One region of the Vibrio sp. R10-SG3-ISO10 genome, then DNA from elsewhere that is predicted to be linked to it. Evidence: predicted binding sites of a transcription regulator. Region 1 holds the regulator's gene; the other holds the start of a gene.
What was found. The regulator MetJ, encoded in region 1, represses methionine synthesis genes. The targets are predictions, from matches to a motif close to TTAGACNTNTANANGTCTAA.
Positions count from the first base shown of each region.

Region 2: a site for MetJ is predicted at 7,689-7,708, ahead of metE (5-methyltetrahydropteroyltriglutamate--homocysteine S-methyltransferase). Genes of this name have one in related genera too.

Region 1 is NZ_JCBDHG010000023.1:256,516-267,535, forward strand. Features, by position in the region: gene priA (primosomal protein N') at 275-2,476, opposite strand; gene rpmE (50S ribosomal protein L31) at 2,760-2,978, shown strand; gene AC6R16_RS19545 (malic enzyme-like NAD(P)-binding protein) at 3,235-4,512, shown strand; gene metJ (met regulon transcriptional regulator MetJ) at 4,618-4,935, opposite strand; gene AC6R16_RS19555 (O-succinylhomoserine (thiol)-lyase) at 5,155-6,321, shown strand; gene AC6R16_RS19560 (bifunctional aspartate kinase/homoserine dehydrogenase II) at 6,321-8,735, shown strand; gene metF (methylenetetrahydrofolate reductase) at 8,966-9,856, shown strand; gene zapB (cell division protein ZapB) at 9,954-10,196, opposite strand; gene glpX (class II fructose-bisphosphatase) at 10,510-11,020, shown strand, end outside.
Region 2 is NZ_JCBDHG010000017.1:134,012-145,031, reverse strand. Features, by position in the region: gene AC6R16_RS08700 (LysR family transcriptional regulator) at 1-772, shown strand, start outside; gene AC6R16_RS08695 (DNA-3-methyladenine glycosylase I) at 870-1,556, shown strand; gene AC6R16_RS08690 (Crp/Fnr family transcriptional regulator) at 1,570-2,184, shown strand; gene AC6R16_RS08685 (SDR family oxidoreductase) at 2,269-3,030, shown strand; gene AC6R16_RS08680 (GNAT family N-acetyltransferase) at 3,077-3,625, opposite strand; gene AC6R16_RS08675 (BLUF domain-containing protein) at 3,725-4,144, shown strand; gene ohrR (transcriptional regulator OhrR) at 4,141-4,602, opposite strand; gene ohr (organic hydroperoxide reductase Ohr) at 4,714-5,136, shown strand; gene metE (5-methyltetrahydropteroyltriglutamate--homocysteine S-methyltransferase) at 5,207-7,492, opposite strand; gene metR (HTH-type transcriptional regulator MetR) at 7,774-8,685, shown strand; gene AC6R16_RS08650 (DUF4250 domain-containing protein) at 8,722-8,922, opposite strand; gene AC6R16_RS08645 (HI_1241 family integral membrane domain) at 9,009-9,689, opposite strand; gene AC6R16_RS08640 (EAL domain-containing protein) at 9,745-11,020, opposite strand, start outside.

The DNA.
Region 1 (11,020 bases):
CGGCCAAATTGATGTCGACTTGTAGGCTAAAATACCTATCTTCTCATTTATTTGCACTGAGCAAACGTTTAACTCACACACAATGACCTGAGAGCAACATATTGCACAAGACCTAGTTTATTCATTTCAAAACACAAAGTTACGGGAGATTTAACAAAATCGGCAGTCAATAGGCGATCTGAATCACAAATAAATGAAAAAGGTGTGAATATGAAGAAACTCAATAGCCTCCAATGGCACGAAGTATCAAAAACTAGGGTAGGTTTTCACACCGTTAACTCAGATCCTGAGGCTCAATGTCTAAACTCCAACGCACTTTCTTCGCATTCGGCAACATTTGGATTGCAGGCTTAGCGCTTGCAAGTAGCTTTTGCATTACGGGGCGACTTTGTGTTTGCAGTAGAAGCTGCCAACGATACTTACCAGCGCGTTTTGCTAGCGGTGCTGGCGTCGGTCCAAGAACTTGGCAATGATCATCAAACAAAGGATGCGCCTCTAGCGTATGACGGACCTGGCGTAAAAACTCCTCGACTGGCTGAGAATGATTCGCTTCAGCCTTAAACAGAGTCAGAAACGAATACGGTGGTAACTGCGCTAGCTTTCTCTCTTGAAGCGCTGTTTCAGCAAAGTGGCGATAACTCTTAGTTAATAACGCTTGCAGTAGGCTATGTTCTGGGTGGTGGGTTTGCAGCACCACCTCACCCGGCTTGCTTGCACGTCCTGCTCGTCCCGCTACCTGTATAAATAGTTGTGCTAGACGCTCGGACGCACGGAAATCACTGCTATAAAGAGAGCCATCCACATCTAATAGTGCCACTAGAGTAACGTCTGGGAAGTGATGACCTTTGGCCAACATTTGCGTACCAATCAAAATTTGATACTCACCATTACGAATCGCCCCTAACGCAGTCTCTAGGCTGCCTTTTCGACGCGTGCTGTCTCGATCAATACGGATGGTTTTAAACTCTGGAAAAAGCTCAGCAAGCTGTTTTTCTAACTGCTCGGTTCCAACACCTACTGTTACCAAGTGCGTTGAACCACAACCCTGACATTGATGGATAATCGGTTGTTGGGAGCCACAATGATGGCAGCGAATTTCATTGCTGTTCTGGTGATAGGTATAATAAGCATCACAACGCTTACATTCCGCAATCCAGCCGCATTCATGACACATCAATGCCGGAGAAAAGCCACGTCGGTTTAAAAACAGCATCACTTGGTTGCCTGCCTTTAAATGGCGGCGCATTTCGGCGATGAGCGGCGCAGAAAGACCACTCTCTAGGTATAGCCCTTTAACATCTAGCACTTTGTTGGTTGTTGGCGTCGCCGCTCCCGCACGAGAAGAAAGCACTAGATGGTGGTACTTGCCACTTAAGGCGTTATGTAGAGTTTCTAAAGCTGGCGTGGCTGAGCCAAGCACAATTGGGATCTGCTCTTTGTTAGCACGCATCACCGCCACATCACGCGCATGGTAGCGCAGACTATCCTGCTGCTTGTACGAAGCATCATGCTCTTCATCAACAATGATAATGCCAAGATTGGCAAAAGGCGTGAGCAGTGCAGAGCGAGTACCAATCACAATGCCAGCGGCGTTATCACGCGCACTAAGCCAAGCATTAAGTCGCTCTGTATCATTTAAACCCGAGTGCACTACCTCAACCGGAACATTAAAACGTTTTCTAAACCGGTTAATTGTTTGCGGCGTTAGCCCTATCTCAGGCACAAGAACTAACGCTTGTCTGCCTTGCTCAAGCACAGGTTTAATCAGGTTGAGGTACACTTCCGTTTTGCCAGAGCCCGTTACCCCTTCTAGCAGGTAACAAGCGAATCCTGCATTACTATTAACCGTCGCAATCGCCACCGCCTGCTCAGAGTTTAGCTTTGGCTTATCGACATCAGCTTCAACGTCGTGTTTCCACTCACGAATCACTGGTCTTTTTTCTATCGATTCAATCCAGCCTTTTTCTGCCAAGGTCTTTAGCACAGATGAACTGATCTCTTCATCGACAAAACGTTGATGCGGAATCGAGCCTGACTCCAGCATATGCATCACTTTGGCTTGTTTAACCGCGCGGCCGAAACCCGCCATCAGCTGGTCACGACCACTCGCGGTGAGCTGCCATTCCACCAGCGTCGCGAAATCAGCGTCTTTACCTTTTCTCAGCGCACTCGGCATGGCATTAAACAAAGTGTCACCAAGCGGATACTGATAAAACTGACTGCACCAAAATAGCAAGGAGTAGAGCTTTTCTGGCCACACAGGCTGGCTATCCAACACGAGCTTGATCGGCTTAAGCTTATCTAGGCTGAACTCTGACTCATTCACCAGCGCAGTGACAATGCCAACCAGAGTTTGACGACCAAAAGGGACAGAGACACGCCCACCAATGATAGGAAATAGGTGGTTAGGAATCTGATAATCAAACTGTTTATCGAGAGGCACAGGCAATGCCACGCGCGCAATTGTTGGTCGCATAATAGGCTATACAGCTAAATGAAAGGTTACGTGAGTTAGTCTAAGGGAAAAGCCTAGCAGTGGAAAGAGAGCGCGATTCAAGCCTGAAGAATAACTTAGGCTAAAAAAGTAGCGATTTCGGGTCTAAACTGGTTGATCCTAAGTCAGGTATTCATTACTATATCGCGCCTTAGTGATATGGCTAGCTTTACAGCAGCGGTATCCGAAAAGGTTTTTTATTAACTACGTGTGGTGTCCGGCTTAGAATCGGATAGCGACACGGCCTATATTTAGAGGTTCTCCCATGAAAGCTGGTATCCACCCAGAATACAAAGCAGTAAAAGCGACTTGTTCTTGCGGTAACTCTTTTGAGTTCAACTCAACTCTAACTAAAGAGTCTATCCACCTAGACGTATGTGACAAATGTCACCCATTCTACACTGGTAAGCAACGTATCGTTGATACAGGCGGCCGTGTTGATCGCTTCAACAAGCGTTTCGGTGCTCTATCAAGCAAGAAGTAATTTCTTCTTAGCCGAATCTAAAAAGGACGCTCTGGCGTCCTTTTTTGTTACCTGTCACTCAAGCAGTATCTATTTTGCAGAGTAATCTGTTATTAATTTAGATATTCGCTAGCCATATCTCTGTTCATCTGGTCTTATCTCCAGTCATTTACTACTTTTTATTGCTTTGGCTCGCATTCTGACCTAGGCAGCTTGACTTAGTTACTCTAGAATGGATTTCCCCTTTCCATATAATTATTAATGAGTACCTACACCTATGTCAGACGACAATCGCCAAGAAGTATCCCCAGAAGAACAATTTCGTCAGCAAGCATTGGATTATCATGCTTATCCAACTCCAGGAAAAATTGCGGTAGCACTGACCACACCAGCAGAAACGGCAAAAGACCTCGCTCTTGCCTATAGCCCAGGTGTTGCGGAACCAGTACGTGAAATCGCACAAAATGCTGACAACGTCTACAAGTACACGTCAAAAGGCAACATGGTTGCTGTTATCTCAAACGGTACGGCGATTCTTGGTCTTGGTAATTTAGGTCCTCTGGCTTCTAAACCTGTAATGGAAGGTAAGTCTCTACTTTTCAAACGCTTCGCGGGTTTAGATTCAATCGACATCGAAGTAAAGCACCGTACTATCGAAGAATTTGTCGATACCGTTGCTAACATTGCCGATACTTTTGGTGGTATTAACCTAGAAGACATCAAAGCACCAGACTGTTTCGAAATCGAAAAGCAGTTGATTGAGCGTTGTGATGTACCTGTTTTCCACGATGACCAGCACGGTACGGCGATTGTTACCGCGGCAGGTATGCTTAATGCCATTGAACTTCAAGGGAAGAAGTTAGAAGACGCAACGATTGTGTGTCTCGGTGCAGGTGCAGCAGCAGTAGCATGTATGGAGCTACTGATTAAGTGTGGCGCGATGCGTGAAAAAATCTACATGCTTGACCGTAAAGGTGTTATCCACACTCGTCGTGACGATCTTAACGAATACAAACAGCTATTCGCCAACAACACCGATAAGCGCACGTTAGAAGACGTTATCGAAGGTGCTGACCTGTTCCTTGGTGTATCCGGCCCTAACCTACTCTCTCCAGAAGCTCTTCAGTTAATGGCAGACAAACCTGTAGTCTTTGCTTGTTCTAACCCAGATCCAGAGATCAAACCTGAACTTGCTCACGACGTACGTAGCGACCTGATCATGGGTACTGGACGTAGTGATTACCCTAACCAAGTGAATAACGTGCTGTGTTTCCCATTCATCTTCCGCGGTGCATTAGACGTGCGCGCAAGTGAAATCAACGATGAAATGAAATTGGCAGCGGTAGACGCTATTCGTCAGCTAGCGAAAGAAGAAGTACCAGCCGAAGTCCTAGCAGCTGCTGGCGTTGATGCTCTGTCGTTTGGTCCTGGCTATATCATTCCAAAACCAATGGATTCGCGTCTACTACCTCGTGTTGCTAAAGCCGTTGCTCAGGCCGCTGTTGACTCAGGTGTTGCTCGCATTGAAATGCCAGAAAACTACATGGCCGAGTAAATTGGCTGAGTAATCTCTTCAAGAACGAAAAAACCGCTGTTAAGACAGCGGTTTTTTTTAATTTCAGTTTCGTCAGCGTGCGAAAATTAGGTGCGACTATTTTTATTATTCGTCGAAAGATTCGAACTCAATTCCCATCTCTGTCATCAGTTTTTTCACTTCAGCAGGAAGATCGTCTGGGCGGTCTTTACGTAAATCTTCATCGGTCGGCAGTGGCTGCCCGGTATATGCATGCAAAAAAGCTTCACACAATAGCTCGCTGTTTGTTGCGTGGCGCAGGTTATTAATCTGGCGGCGGGTACGCTCATCAGTCAAAACCTTTAATACTTTCAATGGAATAGAAACTGTAATCTTCTTTACTTGTTCGCTTTTCTTTCCATGCTCAGCATATGGGCTAATGTATTCGCCATTCCAATCTGCCATTGCGCACCTTTCGTTATTTTTTATGGTTGAAAATAGAATCCCTAATTTTAGCGGTATTTATAGCCACAAGCAAAGACATATAGACGTCTAGAAGTGTTGACGTCCACAAAAATGATAAGTAAAGTGGAAAGGTATGGGATTGGAATAACATATATCTAACAAGATAAAGGTATAGCGTATTCCCAAATAGAAGTCACTAAAGTTCGAAAGGAAACACTTATGAGCACCCGCAAACCAGCCACAATCGCGGTACGTACTGGTATCGAGTCTGACACTCAACATCACGCAGTTGTTCCACCTATTTACCTCTCGACGAATTATGGCTTCCCTGCCTTTGGTGATGTACCAAAGTACGATTACACCCGCTCAGGCAACCCAAACCGCGGACTACTCGAAACTGCTCTGTTTGAACTTGAGTCAGGTAAAGGCGCGGTCGTGACCAACTGTGGTACTTCAGCACTTAATCTATGGGTATCCGCTTTCCTTGGCCCAGATGACCTCATCATTGCACCGCACGACTGCTACGGTGGTACTTACCGTCTATTCAATACCCGTGCAAATAAAGGTGACTTCAAGGTTCTATTTGTTGATCAATCCAATGAGCAAGCCTTTGCTGAGGCCCTAGCTAAAAAGCCCAAACTGATCCTATTGGAAACACCATCGAACCCGCTGGTTCGTGTCGTCGACATCGCAGACGTATGTGACAAAGCCAAACAAGTTGGCGCTCTAGTAGCTGTCGACAATACCTTTTTGACACCTGTGTTCCAAAAACCTTTAGACCTTGGCGCCGACTTTGTTATTCACTCAACTACTAAGTATATCAATGGTCACTCTGATGTTATTGGCGGTGTTGTCATCACCAAAACAGAAGAACATGCTGAAGAACTCGCTTGGTGGGGTAACTGTATTGGTGCGACAGGCACACCATTTGATAGCTACATGACGTTGCGTGGTATCCGAACTCTGGGTGCGCGAATGAAAGTACATGAAGAAAGCTCTCGACAAATTTTAGGCTTCTTACAGACCCAAGACTTAGTCGGTAATATCTATCACCCTAGCCTGCCTGAGCATCCAGGCCATGAGATTGCTAAAAAGCAGCAAACTGGCTTTGGTTCTATGCTCAGCTTCGAATTCGCGGGGAGCTTTGAACAACTTAAATTCTTTGTTGGTGAACTAGAGCTTTTCTCACTTGCTGAATCTCTCGGCGGTGTAGAGAGCCTAATCTGTCACCCTGCTTCAATGACACATAGGGCAATGGGAGAGGAAGCACTTGCAGAGGCTGGTGTTTCCCAACAACTGCTGCGCCTGTCGGTTGGGCTTGAAGATGCAGAAGATTTAATTGCTGACCTAGAACAAGCTTTCGCAAAAGCTAAGGAAGCCTTCTAATGTCTACTACTCAACGTCAACTCCATAAGTTTGGTGGTAGCAGCCTTGCAGATCCTGAGTGCTACCGCCGTGTCGTCGGTATCTTAAAAGAATACTCACAACCAGAAGATCTGATCGTTGTTTCAGCTGCAGGTAAAACGACCAATCGTCTGATTGCATTTCTCGAAGCCCTCAATAAAGATGGCCGTATTGCTCATGAAGAACTTCAAGCACTACGCCAGTTTCAATCCGAGCTAATTGAAACGCTTATTGAAGGAGAAACAAAACCGCAGCTACTCGCCACTTTAAATGATGAGTTCAGCACCTTAGGCGAGTTGACTTATCCGCTCAACGAGGCTGAGAAAGCGGCTGTTTTAGGCCATGGTGAAGTATGGTCTTCACGTCTTTTGGCAGCGCTGCTCAATCAACATTCATTGCCTGCCGTAGCTCAGGATGCGCGCGCTTTTTTACGTGCTGAAGCTGGCACTCAGCCTGAAGTCGACTTTGGTGCTTCTTACCCACTGACTAAAGAAGTATTAGTGCAACACGCTCACCATAGAGTGGTGATCACTGGCTTTATGGCTCAAGATAGCCAAGGACATACGGTGTTACTAGGGCGTAATGGCTCTGACTATTCGGCAACCGTTATCGGCGCGCTGGCAGAAGCGAAACGCGTAACCATCTGGAGTGACGTCGCAGGTGTATACAGTGCAGACCCAAGGTTAGTATCAGATGCCTGTCTTCTGCCGTTATTGCGCTTAGATGAAGCCAGTGAACTCGCAAGACTTGCTGCCCCTGTACTGCATAGCCGTACATTACAGCCCGTTGCTCAAAGTGCGATGGATTTACACCTTCGTTGCAGCTACCAGCCAGAATCTGGTTCTACACGTATTGAACGTGTGCTTGCCTCTGGTCGCGGTGCAAAAATCATCTCATCCCTAGATGAAGTGCTATTAATTCAACTCAATTTCACCTCTGGTCATGATTTCCAGCGAGTCGAAAATGAGGTACTTGCAAGCCTCAAGCGAGCACAGCTTGAACCACTGACTTATGAGGCTCAAGCCGACCAACATTGCTTACGTCTCGCTTATACAAGTGAAATAGTGGGTGGCGCTTTAGAGTATCTCCAAGACGCTGCAATTGAAGCGGAGATTAAGCTTAAAGAAGGTTATTCGATGGTAGCGGCGGTAGGAGCTGGCGTAACCAAGAATGCCAACCACTGCTATGGTTTCTACCAACAACTCAAGTCTTCACCTGTCGAATTTATTTCCGAGTCATTGTCAGGGCTTAGCTTAGTTGCCGTTTTACGCACAACCGATACTAAGCCTTTAGTTAAAGCTATTCATAGCCAATTGTTCCAAGCCCAAAAACGTGTCGCCATTGCCCTATGTGGTAAAGGCAATATAGGCTCAAGCTGGTTAGAACTGTTCACCGAGCAAAAGGGCGAGTTAGAAAAGCGTCATGGCATGAACTTTGAGTTAGTGGCTGTGATCGATAGCCAAACTTATTGGTTCGACCCGAAAGGAATTGATGCGAGCCAAGTCGGATCTCATTTCGATGACGAGGCGATTAGCCACGAAGGAAGCGACTGGATTGAAAAACTCGGTGCCATCCAAGGTTATGATGACCTTGTTGTTTTGGATGTCACTGCCAGTCAAACCTTGGCCCAGCGTTACATAGAAATTGCAGAACAAGGCATGCACCTGATCTCGGCAAATAAAGTTGCTGGTTCAGCCTCGAGCCAATATTACCATCAGGTTCAAGACGCTTTCGCTAAGATCAATCGTCACTGGCTTTACAACGCAACCGTTGGTGCAGGGCTACCAATTAACCACACGGTTCGAGACCTACGTGAAAGTGGTGATGACATTACCGCTTTGTCTGGGATTTTCTCTGGTACTCTCTCGTGGCTGTTTCAACAATACGATGGCAGTGTTCCTTTCGCCGAGCTGGTAGACCTAGCGTGGCAACAAGGTTTAACTGAACCCGACCCGCGCAGTGACTTAGACGGTTCAGACGTTATGCGTAAACTCGTCATCCTCGCGCGCGAGTCAGGCCTTGCATTGGAGCCAGAAGCGGTAAAAGTCGAAAGTTTGGTACCTACAGAGCTCGCAGAGCTATCTCTAGATGAATTTCTTGATAGGAGTGCACTATTAAGCGAACTGCTCGCAGAACGTCTTGAGAAAGCTCAGCGCGAAGACAAAGTGCTTCGCTATGTCGCAAGATTAGAGAAAAATGGCACCGCAACGGTAGGAGTTGAAGCTCTAAGCAAAGAGCATGCTTTAGCGAACTTGCTGCCATGTGACAATATATTCGCTATCGAGAGTAAGTGGTATAAAGATAACCCGCTTGTTATTAGAGGCCCAGGCGCAGGCAAAGAAGTCACCGCAGGTGCGATTCAATCTGATTTGAACCTCCTCTCAAGTTTAATCTAACTCACAAAGGCGCTGATCTCCTCAGCGCCTTTTTACTCTATTCTCTTTCAAGCCTGCATCAATTTAATTCAACCAAACTTGAAGTCAGCTCATGATTAAGTTGAAAAAAATTCATAATCACGTTATTGACATTAAATCGTATTCATTACATTCTGTAGACATATAGACGTCTAAACGTCGATTTGAAATTTTAGAGTTTTATGGCACGGAGTGGCCACAGGGAGAGTAAGATGGGATACACGCACGCGAGTCATATCGACGCCTTAAATCAGAATATCGCCGAACTGTCTGACAATATCAATGTGTCATTCGAGTTTTTTCCACCTAGTAGCGAAAGGATGGAAGAAACACTTTGGAACTCTGTGCACCGCCTTAAGACTCTACAACCAAAATTTGTTTCGGTTACCTATGGTGCTAACTCCGGTGAGCGAGATAGAACACACTCGATTATCAAAGAGATCAAAGATCAAACGGGTCTAGTTGCCGCGCCGCACTTAACCTGTATAGATGCCTCACGCGAAGAACTTATCCAAATCGCCGATGACTACTGGGCAAATGGTATTCAAAGTATTGTCGCGCTGCGTGGTGATATTCCCCCAGGTGGTGGTAAGCCTGAAATGTACGCTTCTGATCTCGTCACACTATTAAAAGATCGTCATGACTTCGATATCTCAGTGGCGGCTTTCCCTGAAGTTCACCCAGAAGCAAAAAGTGCTCAAGCTGACCTACTTAACCTAAAACGTAAGGTAGATGCAGGTGCGAACCGAGCTATCACTCAGTTCTTCTTTGACGTAGAGAGTTACTTGCGATTCCGTGACCGCTGCGTGGCAGCAGGAATAGATGTAGAAATTGTTCCTGGTATTTTACCTGTTTCGAATTTCAAGCAAGCTTCTCGCTTTGCAGCGCAGAACAACGTTAAAGTTCCGGGATGGATGGCTAAGCAGTTTGAAGGTCTGGACGATGACCCAACGACAAGGCAGCTAGTTGGAGCAAGCCAAGCGATTGATATGGTGCGTACATTGAGTCGTGAAGGGGTTAAGGATTTCCATTTCTACACTCTAAACCGTGCGGAAATGACTTACGCCCTGTGCCACACTTTAGGCGTTCGCCCTAAACCATAGGCAATATTCAAATATGACCAATTATTGCTTGGTCATTTTTGTACATAGAAAGCAAAAAGGCTGAACCTGAGTTCAGCCTTTTTTATTCGAGTAGTGATTACTCTACTTCATCCATTTTGCCAAGTAGGCTACGGATGCGCTCTTGCCAAGCAGAGTGCTCTTGCTGCATTTGCTGAGCTTTTTGTTCTAGCTCTTCACGATTGCTACGTAGTTCGTTTGCTTCAGTTGCTAGCTTTTCTTTCTCTTCTTTCAGTTCTTCAACTTCCATTTGTAGAAGAGCAATTGTATCTACTGCAGTTTGGATTTTTGCTTCTAGTTGTTCTAATACTTCAAAAGACATCTTAGCCTACCTATCTATTATTCGGAGAAGGTTTTGGTCACCTATGTTCCAAAACCATTTGCAACCATTCTACTCAGCCGAGAGCGGATAAACACGCCCTATATTGTAGTTTTTTTGCCATTCGATTAAAAAAACAGCGTAAATTGACAATGGCCTTACATCCCTCAAGCGAGCGACATCTATTTGTTAATTTAACCTGTTAGATTGATCCAGTTCAATGGCTGCTCGAGCAAAAAGGCAAACGTTTCCTTTCTGATATGATAAGATCCTGCCGTTTTTGTTTTTCTCTCTTTCCTAACACTTTGGAGTCTTCATGAAACGCGATTTAGCAATGTCATTTTCTCGAGTTACCGAGGGTGCAGCTTTAGCAGGTTACAAGTGGCTTGGCCGCGGCGATAAGAACGCAGCAGATGGCGCTGCTGTTGAAGTCATGCGCAGCTTACTTAATAAAACCGAGATCAGTGGAGAGATCGTGATCGGTGAGGGCGAAATCGACGATGCGCCAATGCTGTACATTGGTGAAAACGTAGGTATTGGTGGAGACGAAGTAGACATCGCTGTCGATCCTATTGAAGGCACGCGTATGACTGCAATGGGTCAATCTAACGCTTTAGCAGTGCTAGCTGCCGGTGAAAAAGGCAGCTTCCTTAAAGCTCCAGACATGTACATGGAGAAGTTAGTTGTTGGCCCTGGTGCAAAGGGCTGTATTGATCTCAATAAACCTCTAAAAGAAAACCTAGAGAACATCGCGCAAGCGCTGAACAAGACTTTAGATACACTTGTGGTCATTACCTTAGCAAAGCCTCGTCACGATGAGGTTATCG
Region 2 (11,020 bases), on a different contig from region 1:
GGTTGGCAGACACATAAAACATCTCGAAAGTTTACTTAACACACCGCTGATTCATCGCACGACAAGAAAGCAAACCTTAACCGACTCTGGAAGAATTTACCTTAAAGAGTGCCAAAGAATACTGGAAGATATCAGCAATACTGAAAGCCTAATCTACGATTTGCAAAACAAACCTAAAGGCACGGTAAAAATCAACGCACCAGTCACTTTTGGGACTCAAGCGCTCGCTCCGATCTTGTCTGACTTTATCATTCAATACCCAGATATCAGTGTTGATCTGGAGCTAGACAACAGTGTTATCGACCCATACAAAAGTGAAGCTGATTTTATTATTAGAATTGGTCAGCTAAAAGACTCCAGTTTGGTGGCAAGATACCTAGGAGAGTATGAGCTTATATACTGCGCTTCACCCGATTACCTAGCTAGGCATACCAAGATTATTCAGCCTGACGACCTGACTCATCACTCTTGCCTTGGTTTTCGCTATCACGATATTTCAGAGACTCCGAGTACGAAATCGGATTCACGGCAACATATCAAGTTGATGGCGAACAATGGAGAGGTGCTCCGAAAAGCCGCTTTGAAAGATGTTGGGGTTGTTATGCAGCCTCGCATTTTACTTGAGCAAGATCTGAAGTCAGGCGCACTTGAGCAAGTGCTAGAGAGCTTTCCTCTGCCAACAAAGCCTATTCATCTTGTCTATAAAGACAAACAGTTATCGCTAAAAGACCGAACCTTTGCCGACTATCTGCTAAGAGCTTTAAGGCCTTGACAATACGCTCTCCAATCCGCTTTTACTACAGACAAACAATCGCTAGAAAGTTAGTATGTTCGCTAAAGTGGATAAAGACATTATGGAGAGCCTCACAGTGGCACTAGAAAAGTTCAACGATATTTACCAACGCGCAGCAGAGCGTAAAGGTGGGGAAGCAAACCTAGAGTCATTACTATCTAAGCCATTGCAATTGGATCAGCTGAGACAGATTTCCAATGATCGCTGGCTATCCGCATTCAGTATGAAGGTGTTTCAAAGTGGCATTTCTTGGAAGGTAGTGAGAAACAAATGGCCTAACTTTGAAGAGGTGTTCTTTGCTTTTAAGATTGAACCACTCTTGATGCTTTCTGACGAACAATGGGACAACAAAGCGTCCGATACTCGAATTATTCGCCATCACGCCAAAGTAAAATCCATTCAAGCGAATGCTCAAATGCTGCACGAAGCTTCTCTACAGCATGGCTCATTTTCCAACATGGTCGCCAATTGGCCAAGTGAAGACATTACGGGGCTGTGGAGTTATCTCAAGAAACATGGTAACCGCCTTGGTGGTAACACAGGCCCATACAGTTTGCGCCAGATGGGTGTCGATACCTTTATCCTCTCGGGTGATGTTGAAAGCTACCTACGTAACTACAAAATCATTGAAGGGGGCAAAGACACCAAACGCTCTCTTGCAGCAGCCAATAGCGCTTTTACTCACTGGCAACAAGAAAGTGGTCGCTCACTGACAGAAATTAGCCAGACCATTGCGTTCAGTTGTGGTGATAATCGAGTTTGACAGGAGCAGTGTGGTGAAAGATGACAACGAATTTGACAAGCTTGCTGATGTTTTAAGACAACTAACTTCACTTTCTGATCAGTCTCTTGCTCAAATCAAAGCCCATGGTCGTTACGTGAAATATGACTCTGGTGAGCACGTTTTTCTTCCCGGTGACGTGACACCAGAAATCAAATTTATATGCTCAGGTATGGCATGTCACTACTACGTTAAGCCAGATGGGACGAGGCGTAATAAAACTTTTCTTCAAACTGGCGAGGTCGCGTCTAGCCTTTCTTCGATGCAACAGCTTTCGCCTGCTCGTTTCGGTTGCGATGCTCTTTCAAATGTCATCTGCTTTTGTATTAAATACAAACAATTTCAAGATCTTCTAGCTAGCAACTCAGAGATTCAAGCTTTGTCACAAGCAATGCTAATGCGTTTAGCGCTAAAGAAAGAGAGCAGAGAAGCCGATTTGCTTTTATTGTCACTCACTGAGTTATATCAACAGTTCTGCGCGCAATATCCTGAATTAAGTCAATCACTTCCAAACTATCATATCGCATCTTATCTTGGTGTTTCCGAAGTGTCCTTGTCACGTGTACGCGCCAAGCTTGGCATACAAAACCCATACAACAGATCACCTTAACGGGCCATTTTAACCTTTGTTAAAGTTATCCCTATCGCCTTTGTTTATCTTGTTGCTAACAACAACAGACAAAGCGAGAACATCATGCGACATGAACCACTTATCGGCAAAACAATCGTTGTCACGGGCGGCAGTTCAGGGATCGGCTTGGAGCTGGTAAAACGTCTTCAAGCAGAGAACCAAGTGATTGTCATCGGCAGAGACAAAACGAAACTCTCACAATTGGAAGCTCGTGGCATTGTGACGTTTAGTATGGATATAAGCCAAAAAGAAGAACGAGGTGCATTTTATCGGTGGCTTGATGAACACTACCCACAATTCGATGTACTCATTAATAACGCGGGATGGAGCCAATCACACAAGCTTACAGAAAGACTGCCTACCAGCCACAACGAAGATGCTTTAGACGATTATGAACTCGAGATCAAACACAACTTAGAGGCTCATATTGGCATGTCACTAGACGCTCTTCCGCGTTTGCTTAAACAACCGAGATCATTGCTGATCAACGTAACAACAGGTTTGGTCTACAACCCCAAAGCATCCAATCCATTTTACTGCGCCGCAAAGGCTGGGCTACATAGCTTCACTCAAAGCTTAAGAGAGCAAACAAAAGATTATGACTTAAATGTCATCGAAGTTTTGCCACCTCTTGTGAATACTCCTTTCCATAAAGATGGCTTGCCAAATACCGTAAAAGCAATGACACCACAAAAAGTCGCGCAACAAATCTTGTCACAATTAAAATGTAACCGCACAGAAATTAGAATTGGCCTATCAAAGTTAGCTTATGGGTTATCGAGGTTGCTACCTAACCTCGGATTCCATATCGTTAACCGCGGCTAACCATGCTGGTTTGTAAACGGATGACAACCTCAGCTGCCATTAGTTTCTATCTATTTAGCCACTGCTCGCGAGTGATTTTATACAGGCAGTGGCGCTCTAACTCGTGACCTTTCGCTAACTTGGGATGGTCAAAGTCTTGCCCTGTGTTGCTCATGCCAATTTTTTCCATCACCCTTTGTGAAGGTAGGTTTGGCAAAGCAGTAAATGAGTAGACATGCTCTAGCTTCAATTCCGTGAAAGCAAACGCCAAGGCAGCTTGAGCCGCTTCGGGGGCATAGCCTTTACCCCAATGTTTGCTATCTAGTCGCCAGCCAATTTCGACAAACGGCGCATTAGGTAAACCACTTTCTTCACTTTGCGCAAGCAGACCCACAAAGCCAATAAACTCTTGAGTACTTTTTAGCTCAACCGCCCAAAAGCCATAGCCATTGTTATCTATATAGCTGCGCGCACGTCCTACTTGAGCTAGGGTCTCTTCGTTGGTCATAACTGAGGGGAAATAACGCATCACCTGCTCGTTAGCATTGATCAGGCAATAGGGTTCAATATCTGAATCTTTCCATTGTCTTAACTTGAGTCTTTTTGTTTCTAGCACAACTACTCCTCCTGATTAGCGTTGTTTATATTTTTAATATGCACTATGTTTTATAAGTAAATTCGAAATTTGAACTCACGAAGATGGAAAGGAATCTCTATGTTTCTAACGAGACTGATCTATGCAAGCACGATTTCAGAAGGGTTTGATCTTACAACAGTTGAAAACATCATCCATTCTGCGAGAGAGAATAATCAATCACTTGATGTAACTGGGCTACTTTGCTTCGATCACCACTTTTTCCTTCAATGTTTAGAAGGGTCAAGAACGAACGTCAATCATATCTATCAACGGATTCTCAATGATAAGAGACACAACAATATTATTATGCTCGACTATCAAGAAATCAGTGCTCGAGAGTTCAGCAATTGGTCGATGGGCTACATCCCCTCTTCCAGCCTGACAGCTCCAATCAATCTAAGATATTCGGGTTCGAGTGAATTCAATCCTTACAAAATGTCTGGAAAGAGCGCTTATAAGCTGTTGCTTGAGCTCAAAGAATCTCTACCATCCGTTTAATGCTCGAGTGTTCCTATCACTTTTTCGCATAACTTCTTGAGCATGATTAGTTCATCGAGGTCGAGTTGAATCTTACATTTCATCTCAGCGGGGATGGCGAGTGCTTTAGCTTTAAGTAAACGACCCTCTTCACTGAGTTTTAACACCCTAACTCTTTCATCTAGTTCACTTCTTCCTCTTAGGACAAAGCCTTTAGCTTCAAGCCGCTTCAATAAAGGGGTTAACGTGCCAGAATCGAGATGCAATCTTGCACCAATATCCTTGACGCTAATCCCATCACTTTCCCACAGTACCATCATGACAAGATATTGGGAGTAAGTGAGGTCTAGGGAGTCTAATAACGGGCGATAGGTTCGAATCACCGCATTGGAAGCGCTATAGAGCGGAAAACAAACCTGATTCTCTAACAATAAACTCTCTTCTTCAGTTAGCTGTTTCTTGCTATCGCAGTAACTCATTCCACCACCCTTTTAAGTTAAATTGCGCACAATATACTTGCATTCAAACTTTGTTTCGATCTAACATTGCAAACAATTAGATTGCACACAACTTAAAATAAGGATGCAAACATGACTACACTATACAAAACTCAAGCAACAGCACTAGCAGGCAGAAATGGTTCGGTTAAAACAGACGATGGCTTACTTGAATTAGAGCTTGCTTATCCGAAAGAAATGGGTGGTACTGGCGCTGCTACCAACCCAGAACAACTATTTGCCGCAGGTTACTCAGCCTGTTTTTCAAATGCTATTTTGCATGTGGCCCGCGAAGGTAAAGTGGCTTTAAAAGAAGCACCAGTGACAGCAGAGGTTGGGATTGGTCCGAACGAACAAGGCGGTTTTGCGCTAACGGTAAGCCTTGCTGCATCAATCGACCTACCTCAAGAACAAGCACTTGAGCTCGTGCGAGTTGCGCACCAAGTGTGCCCTTACTCAAACGCTGTGCGCGGTAACATCGACGTAGAAGTCACGGTAAATGGCCAAGCAATCTAATTGGTATTGATTGGTATAGACGAAAATGCCGACCCAAAAGGGTCGGCATCTGTTGTTTTAAAGCTCAAATTTACGCTTGGTAGCTTTTGCGCAGTTCTTTTGCCGCTAATACCATATTGGCCAGTGACGCTTCTGTTTCTGCCCAGTTACGTGTTTTCAGTCCACAATCTGGGTTCACCCATAAGCGCTGCGCTGGAATCTTCTCTGCCGCTTTATTGAGTAGGCCTTCAATCCATTCTTTGGTTGGAATGTTTGGTGAGTGAATGTCATAGACACCTGGACCAATCTCATTTGGATAGTTGAAGTCTTCAAATGCCTTAAGCAGTTCCATGTTTGAACGCGATGTTTCTATTGTAATCACGTCAGCATCTAGCGCGGCGACAGACTCAATGATCTCATTGAATTCTGAGTAACACATGTGAGTGTGGATTTGAGTTTCTGGTTTGGCACTTGCCGCTGAAATCTTAAACGCGTCCACTGCCCATTCTAAGTACTCTTTATGGTCGCGCTTCTTAAGTGGTAAACCTTCACGAATCGCCGGCTCATCAATTTGGATGATGTTAATGCCCGCATCTTGTAAGTCTGATACTTCATCACGCAGTGCGAGTGCAAGTTGCTCCGCGATTTGCTTGCGAGTGATATCCTCACGTGGGAATGTCCAACAAAGAATCGTCACAGGCCCTGTTAGCATGCCCTTCATCTGTTTCGAGGTTAAAGACTGCGCATAGGTAGACCATTCCACCGTCATCGGTTTTTCGCGTTCAATGTCAGCAACGACAATGGCAGGCTTAACGCAGCGAGATCCGTAGCTCTGCACCCAACCAAATTTTGTGGTTTGGAAACCCGCTAAGTTTTCTGCAAAGTATTCCACCATATCGTTACGTTCAGCTTCGCCGTGAACCAAGACATCCAGATCCAACGCTTCTTGGCGTTTAACCGCATCTGCAATATGGCCTTTTAGGACTTGATCGTATTCCGTTTGTGACAACTTACCTGTGCGATAAGCGCTGCGTTGAACTCGAATCTCGCTCGTTTGCGGGAAAGAGCCAATGGTCGTGGTTGGAAACAGCGGCAGCCCCAATACTTCACTTTGGTGCGCGGCTCGCTCTGCATAGGGAGCACTACGCTCTGCCAAAGACTTAGTAATACTATTTAAACGCGCTTGAACTTGTGGCTTATTGACATGAGTTGCGGTTTTACGTGCTTGGATCGGCGCACTATAGGTGTCACAAGCAAGAATGGCTTCTTGGCTACCATCTAGCGCCTTACCCAGTAATGCCACTTCCGTTACTTTCTGCTTAGCAAAAGCAAACCAGCTGCGCACTTCTTCCGTCAATACAGGTTCTAACTCTAGATCCACCGGACTGTGCAGTAGTGAACACGAGCTCGCCACCCATAACTTGTCACCGAGCTTATCTTTAAGCGGTTGCAGTAACGCTAGTTGAGCGCTCAAATCTGCACGCCACACGTTACGCCCATTCACTACACCAGCAGACAGCACCCAATGTTCAGGCAGTTTTTCGACAACAGCGTCTAGTTGTTCAGGCGCTGCCGACAAATCAATGTGTAAACCATCTACAGCTAGCTCGACAACTTTATCAAGCGTGTCGCTAACTGAATCAAAATACGTGGTAAGCAGAACCTTCACATCACTGCGAATGACTTGATACGCCAATTTAAACGCGTCTTGCCAAGGCTTGTTCAGCTCAAGAGAGAGGATCGGTTCATCAATCTGTACCCACTCAACACCTTGTTTCGCTAGCTTCGCTAAGATTGCCTGATAAGCGGTTAATAGACGAGGTAGCAAAGACAGGCGATCAAACCCCTCATCTACTTCCTTACCTAGGTACAGATAAGTCAGAGGGCCAAGTAATACAGGTTTGACTTTATGACCAGCTTTAACCGCCTCGTTCACTTCTTCAAACAGTTGAGGCCAGCTCACTTCAAACGTATCGTCCTGACTGAACTCCGGCACAATATAATGGTAGTTAGTGTTAAACCACTTCGTCATGTCTGAAGCCGCGTGACCGCTACAACCACATCCTGCCTGAGATTGACCACGTCCCACCTTGAATAAGGTATCAAGGTCTGGGAAACCTTCGCGATGTCGCTTTGGAACGTGCCCTAGTAGCAAGGTGGTAGTAAGGACATGATCATACCAAGCAAAATCACCTGCAGTCACAAACTCTAACCCAGCTTCAGATTGCGTATTCCAGTTTTTGTTGCGTAGCTCAGCGCCCACGGCTTTCAGCTCAGCTTGGTCGATTTCTCCACGCCAGTATTTCTCTAGCGCGAATTTGAGTTCACGTTTTTCACCAATGCGAGGGTAACCTAGTATATGTGTTGTCGTAGTCATCTTGCCGATCCTTGTCATTCTTAATTTTGCAATTTATTCACTCAGTGCAGAACACCACTTAAGATGTCTGGATGGCTAAACTATCTCGTCTTAAACAGATTTGGACAACTTCCAAATATTCAACTTGTTTATTAGAAAATTTCATAATCGCAAGACACCTTTTTCAATAACTTAATAAACAAAAATAGTTAACATGATAGACGTCTAGATGTTTACACCCCTATAAAAACAAGGTAGGTTATAAATATTCATGCTGTTCACACATCATCTGAGGGAAATTCATGATTGAGCTCAAGCATCTGAAAACATTGACTACTTTACGTGATACTGGATCGCTAACCGCGACTGCAACCACACTGCATTTAACCCAGTCAGCCTTGTCACATCAGCTCAAAGATCTGGAAGCAAGAATTGGTGGACAGCTATTTTTGCGTAAAACTCGCCCAGTGAAGTTCACTTCCGAGGGGGAAATCTTTCTAAAATTGGCTGATGATGTGTTGCCTAAAATTGCCAAAGCAGAAAATGAAATTGCGAGCTTGAAAGAGGATGTGAACGGTCGATTGCACATGGCGATTGAATGCCACTCATGTTTCCAGTGGTTAATGCCTGCACTTAAAGAGTATCAGGTGGCTTGGCCTAGCGTCACACTAGATTTCTCGTCCGGTTTTGGATTTGAACCTTTGCCTGCTCTAATGGCAGGAGAACTTGATTTGGTCATTACTTCCGATATTCAACCTCGTTCCGAAGTACACTACGAACCCTTGTTTGATTTTGAAATGCGTTTGGTCACGTCGACTTCTCACCCTTTAGCAGACAAAGAGTGTATAGAGCCGGAAGATCTCGCAGAGCAAACTATGCTCTCCTATCCAGTACAAAAATCTCGTTTAGATGTCGTAAAGCACTTCTTGCAACCTGCGGGGATTGAGCCTGCAAAATGGAAACAGGCGGACAATACTTTAATGCTAATTCAGATGGTGTCTGCCGGACTTGGCGTGGCTGCATTGCCCAACTGGGCAATCAGTGAGTTTTCAAGGCAAGGCTTGATTACCAGTATTCCTCTCGGCAACGGTTTATGGCGCCGCCTATTTGCCGCAACACGCAACACAGATAAAAATAAACGCTATTTGCAGGCGTTTTTCAACACCGCGAGAGTTCAGTCTCAAAGCCACTTAGATGGAATAAAAACGGTTTAGAGGATCAAAAAAAGAGGCTAATCGCCTCTTTTTGATTTATCGGTTATACGATTTGAACTGATTGGTTAAAGGGTCATATTGATAACCAAGTACATCAAGTTTACCAATCACCGCTTCAACATCCATCTCATACATAGAGACGAGTTCTTCAAAAGAATCACACTCTAAGCGCAACTTTTCATTCACGATTCCCAATAGAATTGCGCTATCTAAGCGTCCTACATTGCTGAGATCCATCACCGCCTCCTTTAACGCCATCGCTCTTACAAGCGTAGACACAAATTGGCGGTTTTGAAGTGAACCAGCTCTAAACTCTAAGCAAATTATAGAGCAAACACGGCCTGATTAGATGTTGCCGCTATCAGCATAAACGCCAAAGCAATACCAAGCTGCAATTTGTTGATTTCTTTAGAGGCTAGCATGTGCCAACACCACACAACAACGGAACTAATCATCAAAGCAAAGCCTACTAGCAAAGGCTGCACAACTGCGGCTAAGGTTCCATCGTCTAGGCCATTTGCTTTGAGTAAAATCGCTAAGCACATCAACATAGCAGAGACAACGCCAGAAACGGGAAGAATGCGATGAAAAGCCTGCAGGCGCGTGCGCGCGACGGTAAGTAGTAAATGAGCAAGTAAAGCCCCTAAAAGGGTGATTAACACAAACACACTTACCCCACCAGCCAAAGACGCCTGAGAGCTAATCTCAATACCGACATAGGCTAACGCCAGACCATTTGCCAAATACATCACCCAAATCGGCCCTTGAACTCGTGTTTTTTTCGTCTGTACTTGGGAGTAAAAATAGGCAATAGCGAAGACAATCATCATAGCTTCAATGCGTAGAGACGCTACAGCAAGCCACATAATTGCTAAAGGCGGGAGGACTTTGTGAATGCGGCCTCTTTGCCCAGGGCAGATATCACCTTTGACGAGAATTAAAGTAAGAATGAGCTGCGCACCCAGTAACATAGGTGCGAACACCGTAAGTAATTGCTGAACCATAGTGTCATTGATTTGAATGAATTATAGGGTGCGGATAATAGCAGATTGAGCAATTTTAGCCATTGGCGAAGTGTTCCAAAATATCTTGATTGGTGACAATACCGAGATACTCTCCGGAATCATTCACAACTAGCCAAGGTGGCTTAATACCTGACTTAATGATTTCACTCACTTTGGACACCTTAGAGTGGTGTGACACGCTGAATACGTTGGTCCGCATGACTTGATTGAGACGTTTGCGACTGATCGATTGATCTTTGCTCGTTTCCAGCTTAGTGCCTAAAGTGGGTGACAAATGGTAGTTTAACTCCTCCCTACCAACGATTCCGACACACTCTTTTCGGTCGACAATGGGTATTACCTCAAGTCGATATTGCTCAGAGTCGAACAATGATCTTGCTTTATCAAGCGTGTCATCTGGTGCCAACGTCGGGATATGAACTTGAGTCATATTCAAAATCCCAACTTGTCTAGCATGCCCGGCACTAGATAAGAAACTGTCGAGTTTTTCATAGTATCCCCAGGCACTCTCTAGCTCATCAAAAGGCAGTGGTTTAGAAAAATAATACCCTTGGATATAGTCAACACCTAAGCCACAAACTACTTCTAACTCATTGCGAGTTTCGACCCCTTCAGCAACGACTTGAACGTTCAAAGTATGTGCAAGTTGCGTGATCATTTTGACGATGTGAAATTTGTGCGAGCCTTCTTTCAAGTCCTTAACGAACTCACGGTCAATTTTAAGGATGTCGAAGTTACAATCACTCAAATAGGCGAACGAGCTGTAGCCTGTACCAAAATCATCAATCGCCACGCTGACTCCCCTACGCCTGATGTTTCGGATCAAACTTGATTGACGCGATTCACTGTCAAAGTAAGCACTTTCGGTCAATTCGATAGTGACGGTTTCTGGGTTTGAAGCATATTGATGAACCAATGAATTCGCACTTTGCAGCACCTCATCGACTTCAAGCTTTGTATTTAAAGAACGATTTATAGTCACTCCCAAATTGGGACCAAAACGCTCTTGAATTTTCTTGAGATCTTGCAAGGCTTTTTTACCCACGCACCAATCTAAGTCTGACACCAAATCCAAATCTTCAGCAATCATCACCATCTCTTGGGTATTGAGAATCTTTCCATTCTGGTCTTTAAATCTGCTTAGCGCCTCAAACTTCACAATGTCCCAATTTTTCACATCGACAATTGGCTGATAATACACTTCGATAGCCTGAGACTTAATTAACTTCTCGGCCCACTCCTCTAGCTCTTTTCGGCGTAATACTTCCTTATGAAGTGCTCCGTGATAAAAGGTAATCTGACCGCGTTGT